3 regions of the Blastococcus sp. SYSU D01042 genome follow, and region 1 is predicted to be linked to each of the others. Evidence: predicted binding sites of a transcription regulator. Region 1 holds the regulator's gene; each other region holds the start of a gene.

What was found. The regulator LexA, encoded in region 1, represses DNA repair genes until DNA is damaged. The targets are predictions, from matches to a motif close to TCGAACANNTGTTCGA.
Region 2: a site for LexA is predicted at 2,434-2,449, ahead of ACI79H_RS14240 (DUF222 domain-containing protein). Genes of this name have one in related genera too.
Region 3: a site for LexA is predicted at 2,359-2,374, ahead of ACI79H_RS01450 (DUF222 domain-containing protein). Genes of this name have one in related genera too.

The regions. Positions count from the first base shown of each region.
Region 1 is NZ_JBJGZM010000005.1:44,097-49,431, forward strand. Features, by position in the region: gene hflX (GTPase HflX) at 1-1,170, shown strand, start outside; gene ACI79H_RS11155 (phosphatase PAP2 family protein) at 1,234-1,956, shown strand; gene ACI79H_RS11160 (hypothetical protein) at 2,003-3,001, shown strand; gene lexA (transcriptional repressor LexA) at 3,057-3,824, opposite strand; gene ACI79H_RS11170 (LysM peptidoglycan-binding domain-containing protein) at 4,032-4,601, shown strand; gene ACI79H_RS11175 (hypothetical protein) at 4,733-5,335, shown strand, end outside.
Region 2 is NZ_JBJGZM010000007.1:132,416-137,750, forward strand. Features, by position in the region: gene ligA (NAD-dependent DNA ligase LigA) at 1-50, shown strand, start outside; gene ACI79H_RS14235 (PPOX class F420-dependent oxidoreductase) at 102-497, shown strand; gene ACI79H_RS14240 (DUF222 domain-containing protein) at 526-2,430, opposite strand; gene ACI79H_RS14245 (ACT domain-containing protein) at 2,533-3,198, opposite strand; gene gatC (Asp-tRNA(Asn)/Glu-tRNA(Gln) amidotransferase subunit GatC) at 3,373-3,690, shown strand; gene gatA (Asp-tRNA(Asn)/Glu-tRNA(Gln) amidotransferase subunit GatA) at 3,687-5,204, shown strand; gene ACI79H_RS14260 (hypothetical protein) at 5,201-5,335, shown strand, end outside.
Region 3 is NZ_JBJGZM010000001.1:282,460-287,794, reverse strand. Features, by position in the region: gene mfd (transcription-repair coupling factor) at 1-281, shown strand, start outside; gene ACI79H_RS01460 (SurA N-terminal domain-containing protein) at 355-1,347, shown strand; gene ACI79H_RS01455 (MazG family protein) at 1,352-2,275, shown strand; gene ACI79H_RS01450 (DUF222 domain-containing protein) at 2,473-3,696, shown strand; gene ACI79H_RS01445 (HNH endonuclease signature motif containing protein) at 3,663-4,061, shown strand; gene ACI79H_RS01440 (hypothetical protein) at 4,326-4,757, shown strand; gene eno (phosphopyruvate hydratase) at 5,047-5,335, shown strand, end outside.

The DNA.
Region 1 (5,335 bases):
GGCTCGGAGGTCCTCGAGGCCGTGAGCCAGCGCCGCGACAAGCCCGACGCCGCCACCTACGTCGGCTCGGGCAAGGCCGCCGAGATTCGCGACATCGTCGCCGCGACCGGCGCGGACACCGTGATCTGCGACGGCGAGCTCACCCCCGGCCAGCTCAACCAGCTGGAGAAGGTGCTCAAGGTCAAGGTCGTCGACCGGACGGCGCTGATCCTGGACATCTTCGCCCAGCACGCGACGAGCCGGGAGGGCAAGGCGCAGGTCGAGCTGGCGCAGATGCAGTACATGCTGCCGCGGCTGCGCGGCTGGGGTGAGTCGATGTCCCGGCAGGCCGGTGGCCGCGTGGCCGGCGGTGGCGGCATCGGTACCCGCGGTCCGGGTGAGACCAAGATCGAGACCGACCGGCGGCGCATCCGCGCGCGGGTGAGCAAGCTGCGCCGGGAGATCGCCGGCATGTCCACGGCCCGCACCACGCAGCGGAGCAGCCGCGACCGCAACGCCACCCCCAGCGTCGCGATCGCCGGGTACACCAACGCGGGCAAGTCGAGCCTGCTCAACCAGCTGACCGGTGCCGGCGTGCTGGTGGAGAACGCGCTGTTCGCCACCCTGGACCCGACCGTGCGGCGGGCCGAGGGGCCCGACGGCCGGGAGTACACGCTCACCGACACCGTCGGGTTCGTGCGGCACCTGCCCCACCAGCTCGTCGACGCCTTCCGGTCGACGCTGGAGGAGGTCGCGGCGGCCGACCTGCTGCTGCACGTGGTCGACGGCTCGGACTCCGACCCGCTGGGCCAGATCAACGCCGTGCACGTCGTGCTGCAGGAGATCGACGCCTCCGCCGTGCCCGAGGTGATCGTCGTGAACAAGGTCGACGCGATGGACGAGGAAGCCGTCCTGACCCTGCGCCAGGCGCTGCCCGGTGCGGTCTGGGTGTCCGCCCGCACCGGCGCCGGCATGGACCAGCTGCGCGAGCTCATCGCCGCCCGCCTGCCGCACCCGGACGTCGACGTCGACGTGCTGGTCCCGTACGACCGGGGTGACCTGGTCGCCCGCGTCCACCGCGACGGCGAGGTGCTCGCCGAGGCGCACGAGGCCGGGGGAACCCGGCTCACCGCGCGGGTCGACGGCGCCCTCGCCGCGGCACTCGAGGGTTTCGCCGTCCCGGTCGGCTGACCGGGACGGCCGCGACCGGCTCGTCCAGGTCACGACGAGGTCACAGCCCGGTACGGTGAGCCCGTGACGAGCGGCGTGGTGCGCGACGCCGGCCCCCGGGGGACCACCTCCGGGCAGCCGGTGGGGCGGCCGTCGTGGTGGGCGGTGGTGGTCTGCCTCCTCGCCGGGGGGCTGATCACCCTGGACCTGCTGACCTGGGGGGCCACCGAGCGCCTCGACCTGCGGGTGTCCGACGTGGTGACGAGCTGGGGGCTGGCCGATTCGGCCGCCTACCCGCTGGTCTGGGTCGTGACGCAGCTGGGCGGCCGGGTGACGATCCTGGCCGTGCTGGTCGGGCTGGTCGGCTACCTCGCCTGGAGCCGGCGGACGCTGCTGCCCGTGCTCCGCGTGCTGGTCGCCGTGGTGCTGCTGACCGGTGCCGTCTACGCCATGAAGTACGGCACCGGTCGCACCGCACCGCGGTTCCCGGGCAGCTACTTCTTCCACGACGACGGCGCCTCGTTCCCGTCCGGGCACGTCGCCAACGCCGTGCTGATGTGGGGCGTGGCGCGGTGGCAGGCCGTCGAGTACGGGCTGCCCGTCCGGGTGCAGCAGGCGTTCTGGTGGCTGAGCGTCGTCGGGCCGGTGCTCACCGGGCTGTCGATGATCTCGCTGAACTTCCACTGGGTGACCGACGCCGTCGTCGGGGCGGCGGTGGGCGTCGTGCTGCTGGGCGTGGTTCACGCACTCGACGCAATCGTTCTGTCACGCTGGGTTCGTGCCCGAGCAGGCCGGCAGACCGCCTAGCGGCTTCGGAGGACGGCGAGCCACGCGAGCCATCCGGCTCGGCGCGGTGGTCCTCCTGGGTTCCCTCACGCCCGTCGCCGGCGCGGCCGGGGTCGCCGCGGCCGAGGAGGCCGCCCCGGCGGTGCGGTGCCAGATCACCGATCCCGCCCTCGCCGAGATATCCGGCCTGGTCGACCTCGGCGACCGGATGCTGGTCATGAACGACGGCGGGGACCGGCTCGGCGTCTCGGTGCTCGACGCGGCCTGCCAGGTCCTCGAGACCCGGACCGCGGCTGTCGACCCCTACGACCCGGAGGACCTCGCGCTCGGTGGCGACGGCACCCTCTGGCTGGCCGATGCCGGAGACAACACGGCCGTGCGCTCGACCGTGGCGCTGCTCGCGCTCCGCCCCGACGGTTCCGCGGGCGTCCACCGGCTCACCTACCCGGACGGCGCGCACGACTCCGAGGCGCTGCTGCTGGCGCCGGACGGCACGCCGTTCCTCGTCACGAAGGACGTGCTCGGCTCCAGCGGCGTCTACCGGCCCACCGCGCCGCTGTCGGCGGAGGCGACCGTGCCGATGGAGCGGGTGGCGACGGTCAACATGACGCTCACCGGGACCCCGGGCGGCCCGGTCGGCCGCGCCGGTCAGCTGATGATCACCGGGGGAGCGGTGGCCGGCGACGGGCACGCGCTGGCGCTGCGCACCTACACCGATGCCTACGTCTGGCCGCTGACCGGCTCCGACGTCCCGGCCGCCCTCGCCGGCACACCGGTGCGCATCCCGCTGCCGGAGTCGCCGCAGGGAGAAGCCATCAGCTTCACCGCCGACAACCAGCAGCTGGTCGTCGCCAGTGAGGGCGTGCCCAGCGACGTCGTGGTCGTCCCGATCCCCGCCGCCACCCCGGGGAGCGCGCCGGCGTCCTCGGGCGCTGCGGTGCCCACGCTCAGCGAGCTGACCGGCGACGGGAGGTCGGCCATCACCTCGGCGATCATCGCCGCGGTCGTCGCCACCCTGGTGGTGTGGATCTGGGGACTGGTGCGCCGGAGCAGGACCCGTCCCTGACCCGGGGCGGACGTCCGCGCCGGCCCCGTGGGGTGGGGCCGGCGGGGAGCTCGGATCAGACGCGCCGCAGGACGGAGACGACCCGGCCGAGGACCGTCGCGTCGTCGCCGGGGATGGGCTCGTACGCGGGGTTGTGCGGCAGCAGCCAGACGTGGCCGTCGCGGCGCTTGTAGGTCTTGACCGTCGCCTCGCCGTCGATCATGGCGGCGACGATCTCCCCGTTCTCCGCCGTCGGCTGCTGGCGCACGACGACCCAGTCGCCGTCGCAGATCGCCGCCTCGACCATCGAGTCACCGGCGACCTTCAGCATGAACAGGGTGCCCTCGCCGACCAGCTCGCGGGGGAGGGGGAACACGTCCTCCACCGCCTGCTCGGCCAGCACCGGACCACCGGCGGCGATCCGGCCGACCAGCGGCACGTAGGTCGGCGCCGAGAGCGGCTCGTCGGTGCCCGGAGCGGCCTCGGCCAGGGGCGCGGCCGGGCTCGAGGTGTCACCGGGCAGCCGGACGTCGAGCGCGCGCGGACGGTTGGGGTCGCGCCGCAGCCAGCCCTTCTTCTGCAGCACCGAGAGCTGGTGGGCCACCGACGAGGCCGACGACAGGCCGACCGCCTCGCCGATCTCGCGGACCGAGGGCGGGTACCCGCGCCGGTCGATGGAGTCGCGGATGACCTCGAGCACCCTGCGCTGGCGCTGGGTCAGCCCGTCGCCGTCGGTGCCGCGGTCGGGGAAGGAGCGCACCGACGCGGTGCTGCTGCCGGTGTCCGGTTCCGTCGTCGCGCTGCGCGTCCGCCGGCCGCCCGACGTCCCGCTGGTCTCCGCCACGTCTCCTCCTCGCCGGCCGCCGGTGCGGCCGTGCTGGTCGTCTCGCAGAGACCGTAGCGCCGATCATCGCGGCTTTCAAACAGGTGTTCGAAGAAAGTCGTCGCGTCGGGTCGCTTCTGTCGGTGGCGTCCGGTAGACATCGCACAGACGTTCGATTCGAACAACCGTTCGAGGACGTGGTGGGCATGCCGGGTCGGAGGAGTGGTCATGGGAAGCGTGGCGCAGGCCGTGGTGGAGTTCGACGAGGCCGTGCAGGCGCCGTGGCGCCCGCCGCTGGCGGGGGGCACGGCTCGGCGCGGGCAGTTGCGCGCTGTGCCGGACCCGGTCCGGCAGCCGTCGCCTCCCCGCCCGCCGGTGGAGCGGGCCGCGGTCGCGCCGGCGGCGGTGCGCCGCACCCCGTCGACGCCGGCGGCCCGGCCCGCGCGGCCCGCTCGTCCCGCGCCCCGGATGGCGCCCCCGGGTCACGGTCCGGTCGTCCCGGCCGCGCCCGGCCTCCGGCTCACCCGCCGCGCCCGGCGCCTGGGCGTCGTGCTCGGGCTGGCCGTCGGTGTCGTCCTCGGCTCGTGGGTGGGCTCGGCGGTCGCCGGCGGAGAGGAGGGCCTCCGCCTGGCCGGGGAGGTCAGCGTCGTGGTCGAGCAGGGCGACACGCTGTGGTCGATCGCGGCGGCCGTCGCGGGGGACGAGGAGGACGTGCGCGCCGTCGTCGCCGAGATCAGGGAGCGCAACGAGCTCCGCGACGCCGCCCTGGTCCCCGGCCAGGTGCTCGTCCTGCCGTGACCGGCTCGCGCACCCTGACCGACCCTCTCGGCGACAGGGCAACACCTCTCCAACCGGACGAGGTCGCTTCGTCAATCCTCGGTCCGGGCGCCTCCACGCAGAGTGGTGGAGCCAGCGCTTACGGTCATCGCGTGTCAGGTACCACGGACAGCCGCGCCGCTGTGTTCACCGGTTCCCCGCAGTCGGTCGAGGTCTACCAGGCCGGCACGTGGTGGTCGGGCGAGCTGCTGGGCTGGCGGCACGACGCCTCGGGCAGCTGTCAGATGTGGGTGCGCGTGGTCGTGGGCGGGGTCGAGGAGACGGCCTGGATCGACCTGGCCGCCCTCCGGCTCCCCGGCGCCGCCGCGCCGGCCCCGGGGGTCGGGGTGATCGACTCCCGCGTGAAGCAGGAGCTGCCGACCGCCCAGGCGGTCTCGGCCCTGCGCGGCCGGGCGCGCACCGGTGAGCCCGCCGCCACCGACGCGCTGCCGCTGCTCCGCGACGAGCCCGCTGCGGCCGGCGCGCCCGCCGTGGACGCCCCCACGGTCGCGGTCGCCCGCCCCGGCGGCCGTCGTCGCGCCCCCGAGACCGGCGAGGTGCCCGTGCTGTCCGCCCCGGCCGCCGTCCCGGCTGCCGCGTCGGCCGGGCGCCACCGTGCCCCCGCCGACCCCGGCCGGCACCGAGCTGCCGACACCGAGGTCTTCGCGGCCGTCTCCGACGCGACCGCCCAGCTGTCCGCCGTGGGCGCCGAGCAC
Region 2 (5,335 bases), on a different contig from region 1:
CCCGGGCGGTCGCGACGATCGGTGACGGGAGCGAGCCGCCGGCGGAGTGACGCGGGAGGTCGGGGGTAGGGGCGGGGTCCACCCCTCCGGAAGGACCCAGCGTGTCGCTGCCCGACGCCCTGCTCGACCTGCTCCGCCGGCCCAGCCCCTGCTTCCTCTCGACCCTGATGCCCGACGGCTCGCCGCAGATGACGCAGACCTGGGTGGACACCGACGGGCGCGACGTCCTGATCAACACCGTCCGCGGGCACCAGAAGGTCCGCAACGTGGAGCGCGACCCGCGGGTGGCCCTGAACGTGGCCGACCCCGACGACCCGAGCCGCTACTTCGAGGTCCGCGGTCGCGTCACCGAGGTGACCGAGGTCGGTGCCCGCGAGCACATCGACGAGCTGTCGCAGCGCTACATCGGCCGCCCGTACCCGTGGTTCGGCGGACGGGACCAGGTCCGCCTGCTGGTCCGGATCACGCCGGAGAAGGTGACGTCACCGCGCGGCTGAGGTCCGCTCGCCCGTCCCTCCCGCTGCCTCAGAACGGCGGCGGGGTGGTCGTGGCGACCAGGCCGGTCGGTGTGGTGACCGTCAGCGTGCCGTCCGGGGCCAGGTCGTGGCGCCAGCCGGGTGCCTGGTGCTTGCCGCGGTGGTGGCCGGTGCAGTAGCCGATCAGGTCGCCCGCGCTGGTCGTGCCGCCCGGCCACGGGCGGTCGTGGTCGAGCTCACCGCCGCGCGGCACCCGCTGGCGGCAGCCGGGGAAGCGGCACCGCCGGTCCCGCGCGCGGACGTACCGGTCGAGCGCGGCCCCCGGTCGGTAGCCGGCGCTCGTGCCAGGCGGACCGAGACCGGGCCGACCCGTGAGGTCGTGGTCGCACCGCGCCGGGTCGCGACGGCAGCGGCGGGCGCCGCACGTGGCGTGCCGGCGCAGCTCGTCGCTGTCGGTGAGGCAGCGCAGGGCGCCGGTCAGCTCGTCCACCACGGCGATGCGCGGCCTGTCGACGAGGCCCCCGCCGGCGCTGCGGTCGAGCAGGGCGGCGAGCGCGTCGCGCTGCTCGTCGGTCAGCGCGCGGAGGGCGGCCAGGTCGCTCGCCGCGGTGCTCACCCGGCCGGCGGGGCTGTCGTCCCACGCGTCCCGGTCGTCCGCCTCGGCGCGGCGGGCGTCGGTCACGGCTCGATCCGCGCGGCAGGTGGCGCGCTGCAGTTCCAGGAGCAGGGCGCCGGCCTCGTCCACCGCCCGGTCGGCGTCCGCCCATCCGCCCGCGGCGGGGACTGCCGGCGCTGGGTTTTCTGGCTCGGGGTCCGGTGGCGGTTGCGCGTGCTCGGCGTCGAGCGCCCACCAGCGCTCCATCTCCTCGGGCGGCGGGTCCTCCTCGCCACCCCACTCACCGTGCAGCGCCCGCGCCTCGACCTCGGCCCACCACCGCTCGTCGGCGGCCCGCAGGGTGTCGTCCCACGTCTCCTCCGGCGGGACGTCCACCCGCCGGTGCGGTGCGGGGGAGCGCGCGGGGTCGGCCGGCAACAGGCCGAGCGCCCGGGCCAGGGCGCGCACGACGTCGGCGGGCACCGGCTCGCCGCCGATCTCACCCGGTGCGGAGCCACCGGCCAGCGTGCGGATGCCGGCGACGACGGTGAGCTGGGCCTGCACCGCGGGATGGCCGTTCTCGCCCGGGCGGAGCACCAGGTCGAGGAGGCAGTCGGCCATCTTCTGGCCGCGGGTCCGCGTGTCCTCGGGGTCGTCGATCGCATCGGCGCACCGGCCCAGCGCATCGAGCAGCGCCTGGGCCTCGGGGACCGTCAGCAGCGCGTCGAACACCGCCATGCCCTCCCGGCGGTCGGCGCGGGCGGAGACGCCGCGCTCCCGCAGCGCCCGCACCAGCCGCTGGGCTGCGGCCGCGGCGTCGTGCCGGAGCACCGAGCGCCGCACCTTCGCGGTCAGCTGCGGCGGGGTGGTGACCTGCCGGCCGGCCACCCAGTCGAGCACCTCGCGCTCCACCCGGGCGCGGACGGCGGTGTCACGGACCGGGGCGACCCGCTCCAGCATCGACCAGAGGTGGCCGTCGTGGATCAGCCCGGATTCGAGGGCCTCCAGGGTCCGGGGGAGACGGTGGACGAGGGTGAGCGACCGCTCCAGCAGGTTCTCGGCGGCCGTCCGGGTGATCGACAGCGCCACCACCAGCTCCTGCGCCGCCCACTCGCTGACGTCGGCGAGCACCTCCGGCCGCGCCGCCCGGCGGTCGGCGCTCATGGCGCCCGGAGCTCCCGCGGGGCGGTCCGCTGACGCGGGGCGGGATGCGGCGAAGGCCGCGACCGCCCTCGCCCGCACGGCGGTCTGCCGTGCGATCTCGCGGCTGGCCGCCTGCACCGCACCGAGCGGCCCGCTCGCCCACCCGACCGACGGCGCACCGGTGGCGGCGGTGGGACGGGAGGCGGTGTCGGGCACGGTTCGATCATATGTTCGACCACCGACACCTACAGGTGACCGCCGGCGAGCGGGAGCAGCAGACCCACGGGCCTGCTCGAGCGGATCAGGTCTCGCGCACCGTCACGCCGGCGGCAGGTGCCGGACGGTCGAGGCGATCCCGATGAGGTGCACCAGCCGCAGCAGCTCGGAGCGGCGGAACGCCGGCCCGCCCGACCGGCCCACGACGACCGCGCAGTGGTCCCCGCCGTACGGCGCGGCCATCATCTCGATCGCCATCTCGCGCCAGCGCTCGGGCAGCCAGTCGTCGTCGCTGGGCAGCAGCCGCGCACCCGACAGCGGCAGCCACGGCAGCGACACTCCCGCGAAGCCCGGCGCCGCCTCGGACGCGGCCTGCACCGACCAGCCGTCCGGCCCGCAGTCGAGCACCACCGCCCACCCGCTGTGGAACACCCGGGGCAGCTCCGCCGCCAGCAGCGCTGCCGCCGACGCCTCGCCGGCGCGGGCCAGCGCGTCGAGCAGCTCCAGCTCGCGGTGGGTGTCCAGGGGGCCGGCGAAGGGCCGCAGCGACTCGACGCGCACGTCGGGCACGCCCTGGGCCACCGTGATCAGGCTGTCGGGCAGCCGGCCGGGCGGCAGGTCCACCACGAGGTCGTCCACCGCGATGCCGGTGCCGCGCTCGAGCACGTCCAGCGACACGATGTCGATGCCGGCGGTGCCCAGCGCCGTCGCGACGGCGCCGAGGATGCCGGGGCGGTCGGGCATGACCAGCCGCAGGAGATAGGACACGGTTCCTCCGAGGAGCTCTGGGGCTCGGGCCGATCTCCGGTGATCGCAGTCGGGAGCAGCCTCTCACGGTGACGACCTGGCCAGACCCCCCACGTACAGTGGGAAGGTCCGGTGCCGGCCCCCGACCGCGGGAGCCCGTGCCGAAGGTCCCCTCGAAGTGGAGTTCCGCCGCGCATGAGCACGCCGTCCCGCAAGGACCGACTCACCCGTGACGAGGTGGCCCACCTGGCCCACCTCTCGCGGCTGGCCGTGACCGACGAGGAGCTCGACCTCTTCGCCGGTCAGCTGGGCGCCGTGCTGGACGCCGTCGCGCAGGTGGGCAAGGCCGACGTCGCCGACGTCGCGCCCACCACGCACGCCGTGCCGATGACCAACGTCTTCCGCGAGGACGTCGCCCGGCCCAGCCTGCCCCGCGACGTCGTGCTCGCCGGTGCGCCGGCGGCCGAGGACGGCCGCATCCGCGTCCCCCGCATCCTGGGGGAGGAGGCGTGAGCGAGCTGACCACCACGGACGCCGCCGAGCTCGGCCGGCTGCTCACCGCCGGCGAGGTCACCTCGGTCGAGGTCACCCGCGCCTACCTCGACCGCATCGAGGCCGAGGACGCCGCGCTCGGCTCCTACCTGCACGTCGACGCCGAGGCGGCGCTGCGCACCGCCGAGCAGGTCGACGCCGCCCGCGCCGGGGGCACCGCCACCGGTCCGCTGGCCGGCATCCCGCTGGCGCTCAAGGACGTCGTCGTGACCGAAGGCGTCCCGACGACGAGCGGCTCGAAGATCCTCGAGGGCTGGCGCCCGCCGTACGACGCGACGCTGGCCGCCCGGCTGAAGAACGCAGGCACGGTGCTGCTCGGCAAGACCAACATGGACGAGTTCGCGATGGGCTCCTCCACCGAGAACTCCGCCTACCGCGTGACCCGCAACCCCTGGGACCACGACCGCATCCCGGGCGGCTCGTCCGGCGGCTCCTCCGCGGCGGTGGCCGGCGGCCTCGCGCCGTGGGCGATCGGCACCGACACCGGCGGCTCGATCCGCCAGCCCGCCGCCGTCACCGGCCTGGTCGGGCACAAGCCCACCTACGGCTCGGTCTCCCGGTACGGCCTCATCGCCTTCTCCTCGAGCCTGGACCAGGCCGGGCCGATGACCCGCACCGTCCTCGACGCGGCGCTGCTGCACGAGGCCATCGCCGGCCACGACCCGCTGGACTCCACCTCCATCGCCTCGCCGGTGCCGGTGCTCGCGGAGGCGGCCCGCCGCGGCGCCGAGGGCGACCTGGCCGGCCTGCGCGTCGGCGTCGTCACCGAGCTCGGCGGCGAGGGGCACACCGACGGCTACGACGAGGGCGTGCTCGCCCGTGTGGCCGAGGCCGTGGCCCTGCTGGAGAGCCTGGGCGCGGAGGTCCGCCAGGTCTCCTGCCCGGCCTTCGACCTGGCGCTGCCCGCCTACTACCTGATCGCGCCCAGCGAGGCGTCGTCCAACCTGGCCCGCTTCGACGGCGTCCGGTACGGCCTGCGGGTCGGCGACGACGGGAACCGGGACCTCGACCAGGTCATGGCGCTCACCCGCGAGCAGGGCTTCGGCCCCGAGGTCAAGCGCCGGATCATCCTGGGCACCTACGCGCTGTCCAGCGGCTACTACGACGCCTACTACGGGCAGGCCCAGAAGGTCCGCACGCTGATCACCCGCGACTTCACCAGCGCCTGGGACGACGTCGACGTGCTGGTCAGCCCCACCAGCCCGACGGTCGCCTGGCCGGTCGGCGCCCGCGTCGACGACCCGATCGCGATGTACGCCGCCGACCTGTGCACGCTGCCGGCGAGCCTGGCCGGCATCCCGGCCATCTCGGTGCCGTGCGGGCTGTCCGAGGGGCTGCCGGTCGGCTTCCAGATCATGGCGCCGGCGCTGGCCGACGACCGCTGCTACAAGGTCGCCGCCGCGCTCGAGGCCGCGCAGGACGCCGCTCGCGGGTCCCGGTTCCTCGACCAGCTGACCGCGGGGAGCGCCGCGTGAGCGCCCCGCTCAAGGCCGCCTGGGGCCTCACCGCCTTCGTCATCGTCGCCGGCGTCGTGGGGTGGATCGCCACCGACCGCGCCGTCTTCGCCGTCTTCCTCGTCCTGGGCGTGCTGACCGCCCTCGGCGCC
Region 3 (5,335 bases), on a different contig from region 1:
CCCGCTTCCGGGTCGCGATGCGCGCGCTGGGCATCACCGAGGTGTCGCTGCAGGGCCGTGCGGTCCGGATCAGCCCGGTGGTGCTGCCGGAGTCCAAGCAGCTGCGGCTGGCCCGCCTGGCCGAGGGCGCCTCCTACAAGGCGGCGGTGGAGACGATCGTGCTCAAGCTGCCGGTTGGCCCCGACCGGCGGACGCCGGTGCGCGACATCGCGCTGCTGGAGAACCTGCGCGCGACGCTGACCGCCGTCCTGGACCACCCCGTCGCCGCTGTCGCGTCCTGAACCGCCGAAGTGGCCACTTCGGCGGCGGTGAGCGCGGGCGGCGCGGCCGGTGTGGCAACCTGCGGTCGTGCTGATGCCCCGCGCTCCCCGGGCGGCCGCCGCCGGGCTGCTGCTCGCCCTCGCCCTGCCCACCCTGGCGGCGTGCCGGACCTCCCCGGACGTCGCCGCCTACGTGGGTGACGCCCGCGTGACCGTCGCCGAGCTGGAGCAGGGGGTCGAGCAGCGGCGCACCGAGGAGGGCATCGAGGAGGTCGCCGCCGCCGGCGAGGCCGACTACACCCGCCGGGTGCTCGGGTTCCTCGTGGAGCGCGAGGTCTACGCCGAGGTCGCCGAGCGGTACGACCTCTCCGTGGACGATGCCGCGGTCCGCGCCCGCATCGACCAGCTGATGGGCGACGACGACCCCGACGAGGTCTACCGCCAGCTCGCCGCGCAGGGCGTGAGCCGGACCGACGTCACCGAGACCATCCGCCAGCAGCTGCTCCGGGAGGAGCTCGCCGCGGCCGAGGGCGCCGGCGACCTCTCCGACGACGCGCTGCAGGAGGTCTACACGGAGATCCGCGAGGACTACGCGCAGGTGGAGTTCGGCTACATCACCGTCCCGGACGAGGCGACGGGGGAGGCGGTCGTCGACGAGCTCACCGCGGCGCCGGAGGCCTATGCCACGGTCGCGGCCCGGTACCCGGGCGAGTCCACGCTGCCCGAACTGGCCCGGCGCGCGGCCGAGGAGCTGCCGCCGGTGCTCAGCGAGCAGCTGACCGCCGCCGAGCCGGGCACCGGGTTCGTCGTCCCCGTCGAGGGCGTGGGCACCGTGGTCGGCTTCGTCGCCGGCGAGGCCTACCCGACCTTCGAGGAGCTGCGCGAGCAGGTCGAGGTCGCGGCCGCCGAGCGGCTGGCCGTCGCGGGCGCCGAGGTCGTCGACGAGGTGCGCGGGGACCTCGACGTCACCGTCAACCCCCGCTACGGCGTGCTGGACGAGGAGGGGCGGCTGGTCCGCGGCGAGGGCGGCGTGGTCAGGATCCTCGCCGAGGAGCCCGAGGTGCAGCCGGCCGGGGCCGGGGGCTGAGCCGGTGCCCGTCGCGCTCGTCGTCGTCGTCAGCCCCCGGCTGCCCGGCCTGCTGGGGCCCACCGGCTGGCAGGCGCTGGCCGACCGGCCGGTGCTCGCCCTGCCCGGCGCCGCCGGGACCGCCGAGGCCCTGCGGGCCGCGGGCTGGCACGTGGAGGACGTCGCCGACGCCGCGGCGGCGGAAGCCCGCCCGGACGGCGTCGTGCTGCTGAGCGACGACGCCGCGGCCGCGCCCGGAGCGGAGGTGGTCGACGGAGCCCCGGAGCCGCCCGGCGCCCGGCTGCTCGACGTCGTCCGGGTCATGGACACCCTGCGCGCGCCCGGTGGCTGCCCCTGGGACGCCGAGCAGACGCACGCCTCGCTGCGCGGCTACCTGCTCGAGGAGGCGCACGAGGCCTACGACGCCATCGTCGACGACGACGCGGTCGCCATGCGCGAGGAGCTCGGCGACGTGCTGCTGCAGGTCGTCTTCCACGCCCGGGTGGCCGCGGAGGCCGCAGCGGAGCGCCGCTTCGACGTCGACGACGTCGCCGGGGACCTGGTCGAGAAGCTGGTGCGGCGGCACCCGCACGTGTTCGGGGACGCCGGGCCCCGGGACGTCGAGCAGGTCGAGGCCGGCTGGGACGAGATCAAGCAGCAGGAGAAGCAGCGCCGCTCGCCGACCGAGGGCGTCTCCCGCTCGCAGCCCGCGGCCTCGTGGGGCGCGGCGCTGGTCCGCCGCGCCGGGCGGGCCGGCCTGCCGACGCCGGGGGCGGCCGACCTGCCCGACCGCAGCCCCGAGGAGCTGGGCGAGCGGCTGCTCGGCGTCGTGGCGGCGGCGCAGGCACGCGGCTGGGACGTCGAGGACGCGCTCCGCGAGGCGGTGCGGCGCTACGCCGGCGAGCTGGACGCCGCCGCCCGAGCCGGATCGGTGGACCAGCCCGGCTGACCCGCCGGGCGCCTTCTCCGCCCGCCCGCTCGTCCACAGGGCGGTGCATCCTTTCTGGTCGGCGCCTCGTCGGCCGAGTACCATCGAACACGCGTTCGAACGATTCGACGAGGGGTCCGGCGGCCCGTCCCCGTTCGAAGGAGCCGTGGCGGCAGCAGGGGATCGACCACCTCGAACGCGCCGCAGCGCCGTCCCGTGTGATCGCGCGGCTGTCGGCGGTGGTCGCGGCGTCGCTGGCCGAGTTCGCCCGGTGCCGCCCGTCGGCCGCGACCCGGTCTGCGCGCCCTGCCGTGCTGTCGGAGGTGAGCGAGTGGGCGGTCGACGAGGTGGCGCCCACGTCGTCCATCACCGCGAGGGCGGCCGGGACGCAGCTGGCGGACGCGCTGACGCTGGTCGAGCGGCTCCCCGCCACGCACGCCCTGATGGCCGAGGGTGCGCTGAGCCCGGCGCACGCCCGGCAGATGGTGCACGTGGTCGGCCCGGTCAGGGACGACGCGGTGCGTGCGGACATCGAGGCGCACGTGCTGCGCCTGCTCGGCCGCAAGACGCCTCCTCAACTCGGTGACTGCGCCTGGTGCGTCGTCCTGCGCAAGGACGCCGACGCCGCCGCCCGGAAGCTGGTGGCGGCGGTCCGGGAGCGCGGTGTGCGGCTGCACGACCGCCGCGACGGCACGGCCACGATCGCGATCGACCTCCCGCTGCCTGTTGCTGCGGCGATCCACCGGGCGCTGGAGAGGTACGCGGAGGCGGCCCGGGTCGACGGTGACGAGCGGACCGAGCAGCAGCGGATGGCCGACTGCGTCGAGGGCCTGGTGCTGCGGCCAGGGGAGGACGGTGCCCCGGCGGTCACGCTCGCGCTCACCCTCGTGGCGAGCCTGGAGACGATGCTCGGCGGCGCGGAGCCCGGGCAGGTCGAGGGACTGCTGGTGTCGGCCGAGGTGGTGCGGGAGCTCGGGTACGCCTTCGGTCTGGTGCCCCGGCGGCGCCGGACCTCGCGGACCTGCCCGACCCGGAGCCCGTGCCAGAGCCGGACCCCGGGCCCGCGCCGGGCCCCACGGATCCGGAAGTCGAGGCCGTGCCCCAGCCGCGAGCCGGTGGCACGCAGGCGACCGACGCCGTGGCCCCCGATGCCGTGCACGACCGGTCCGATGACGCTGGCGGACCTCAGCCGACGCCCGTCGCGAAGCGCACGCTCGGTGAGTGGTCGTCCCTCGCCCGGGCGCGGGACGAGACAGCGGCCCGGGAGGCGCTGGCCGGTGCGACGGGGGCGATTCTCGACGGGACGTGGTGCGACGGTGAGCACCGCGCCCTGCTGGACGTGGGTGCGCTGGTGGGGGTCCACGACCTCGACGGGACCGGGCTGGCGCACCGTCCACGCATCGCGGTCGTGGACAAGCTGCGGGGCAGCCTCGTCGCGCTGACCGACGCCGCAGGGATACGCCGCGGTGCGGCGCTCGGGCCGCCCACCGGAGCCGCCGGCTACACGCCGGGAGCCGAACTCGACCGCTCCGTCCGGCTGCGGGACCGGCGGTGCCGCTTCCCGGGGTGCCGCGCACGCGCGCGGACGGGCGACCTGGACCACCGGCGGGAGTGGCCCGACGGTGGGACCACGCACGACAACCTGGTCTGCCTGTGCAGGCACCACCACCGTCTCGAGCACCAGGCGCCGGGCTGGCGGTTCGACGAGGGTGACGACGGCGACCTGGCGATCACCATGCCCAGCGGCGAGGGGCTGATCAGTCCTCCGCCGAGATTCGGCACCGACCTCGACATCCCGCCCGACTGACCGCCTCAGATGTGCGAGCCGCCGCGCCCGGTGAGGTCGGGCGGAGGTGTCCCATGGCGGCCCCACCATGGACATCGACGACTCGGCGGCGAGGGCGGCTCCTGAAACCGGAACCCTTGCTGCGGCCCCGTTGATCCTCGGAGGCAAGTGCGGCACCGTTCGCTTCGGTCGGCTGCTCGGGTCGGCCGCCGATGGTGGCTGCTGGGCTGGATGCGGTGGGGGAGTTGCGTGCGCGCTGGGGCTGCTCGTAGAGGCGCAGCGGTCATGACTGCGCTGGCGGTTGCAGCAGTCAGCACCACTGCCGTCCTGCTGCTGGGCGGCTGCGGAGGCCCAGGAGATGGGCCAGGCGGCGCGCCACGGGCCTGCCCGGCCGTTGACCACGGCCGGACCCTCGTGGTGCGGCTGGCCGAGGACTGGCCCCCCACGGACGGGCGGACTGTCGTCGCGCGGTGCTCGTCGCCCTGTGGCCAGGCGCAGCAGGACCGTGACGATCCGGCTCGGGAGGTGCGCGGTGCACTGACCGGCTCCTCGGCTGCGCTCTCGATGATGGACATGCCGGACTCCATGGTGGTGACCGTGCTCAGTCCCGAGGGCCAGGTGGCCGAGGTGGAGCAGGCACTCACCTGGGAGCGCGTAGGCGGCACTGAGGAGTGCGGCGGTCCGATGGAAGCCGTCGTGGTCGTCCCCGCCCCCTGACCCCTTCGGAACCGGACGAGGCGTGCAGCATCGGCACGTGGCGCCGGCATCCGGCAGGCATGGGCTTCCCGTCACCCCTCGGGCGGTCAGCGGAGTGCATGACGTGACTTCGCCTGCAAGGCAGCCCGGCATCTGTCCCTGAAGCCGCCTTCCGGAACGGCTCCGTGCACTCGTGCACGCGTTGAGCGTCGAGCACCACCCGGAAACATCCGGACCGGCGGGCCCGAGGGGACGGCCGCCGCAGCGAGGCGCGCGTGACGGGAGTGAGCGGCTGGTTAGGCTGCCCCCCGTGCCGAGCATCGAAGCCGTAGGCGCGCGGGAGATCCTCGACTCGCGCGGAAACCCCACCGTCGAGGTCGAGGTCGCCCTCGACGACGGGACGATCGCCCGCGCGGCGGTGCCCAGCGGCGCCTCCACCGGCGCCTTCGAGGCGGTGGAGCTGCGCGACGGCGGTGACCGCTACGGCGGCAAGGGCGTCACCAAGGCCGTCGACGGCGTCCTCGACGTCATCGGCCCGGAGCTGGTCGGCTACGAGGCCAGCGAGCAGCGGCTGATCGACCAGCAGCTCATCGACCTGG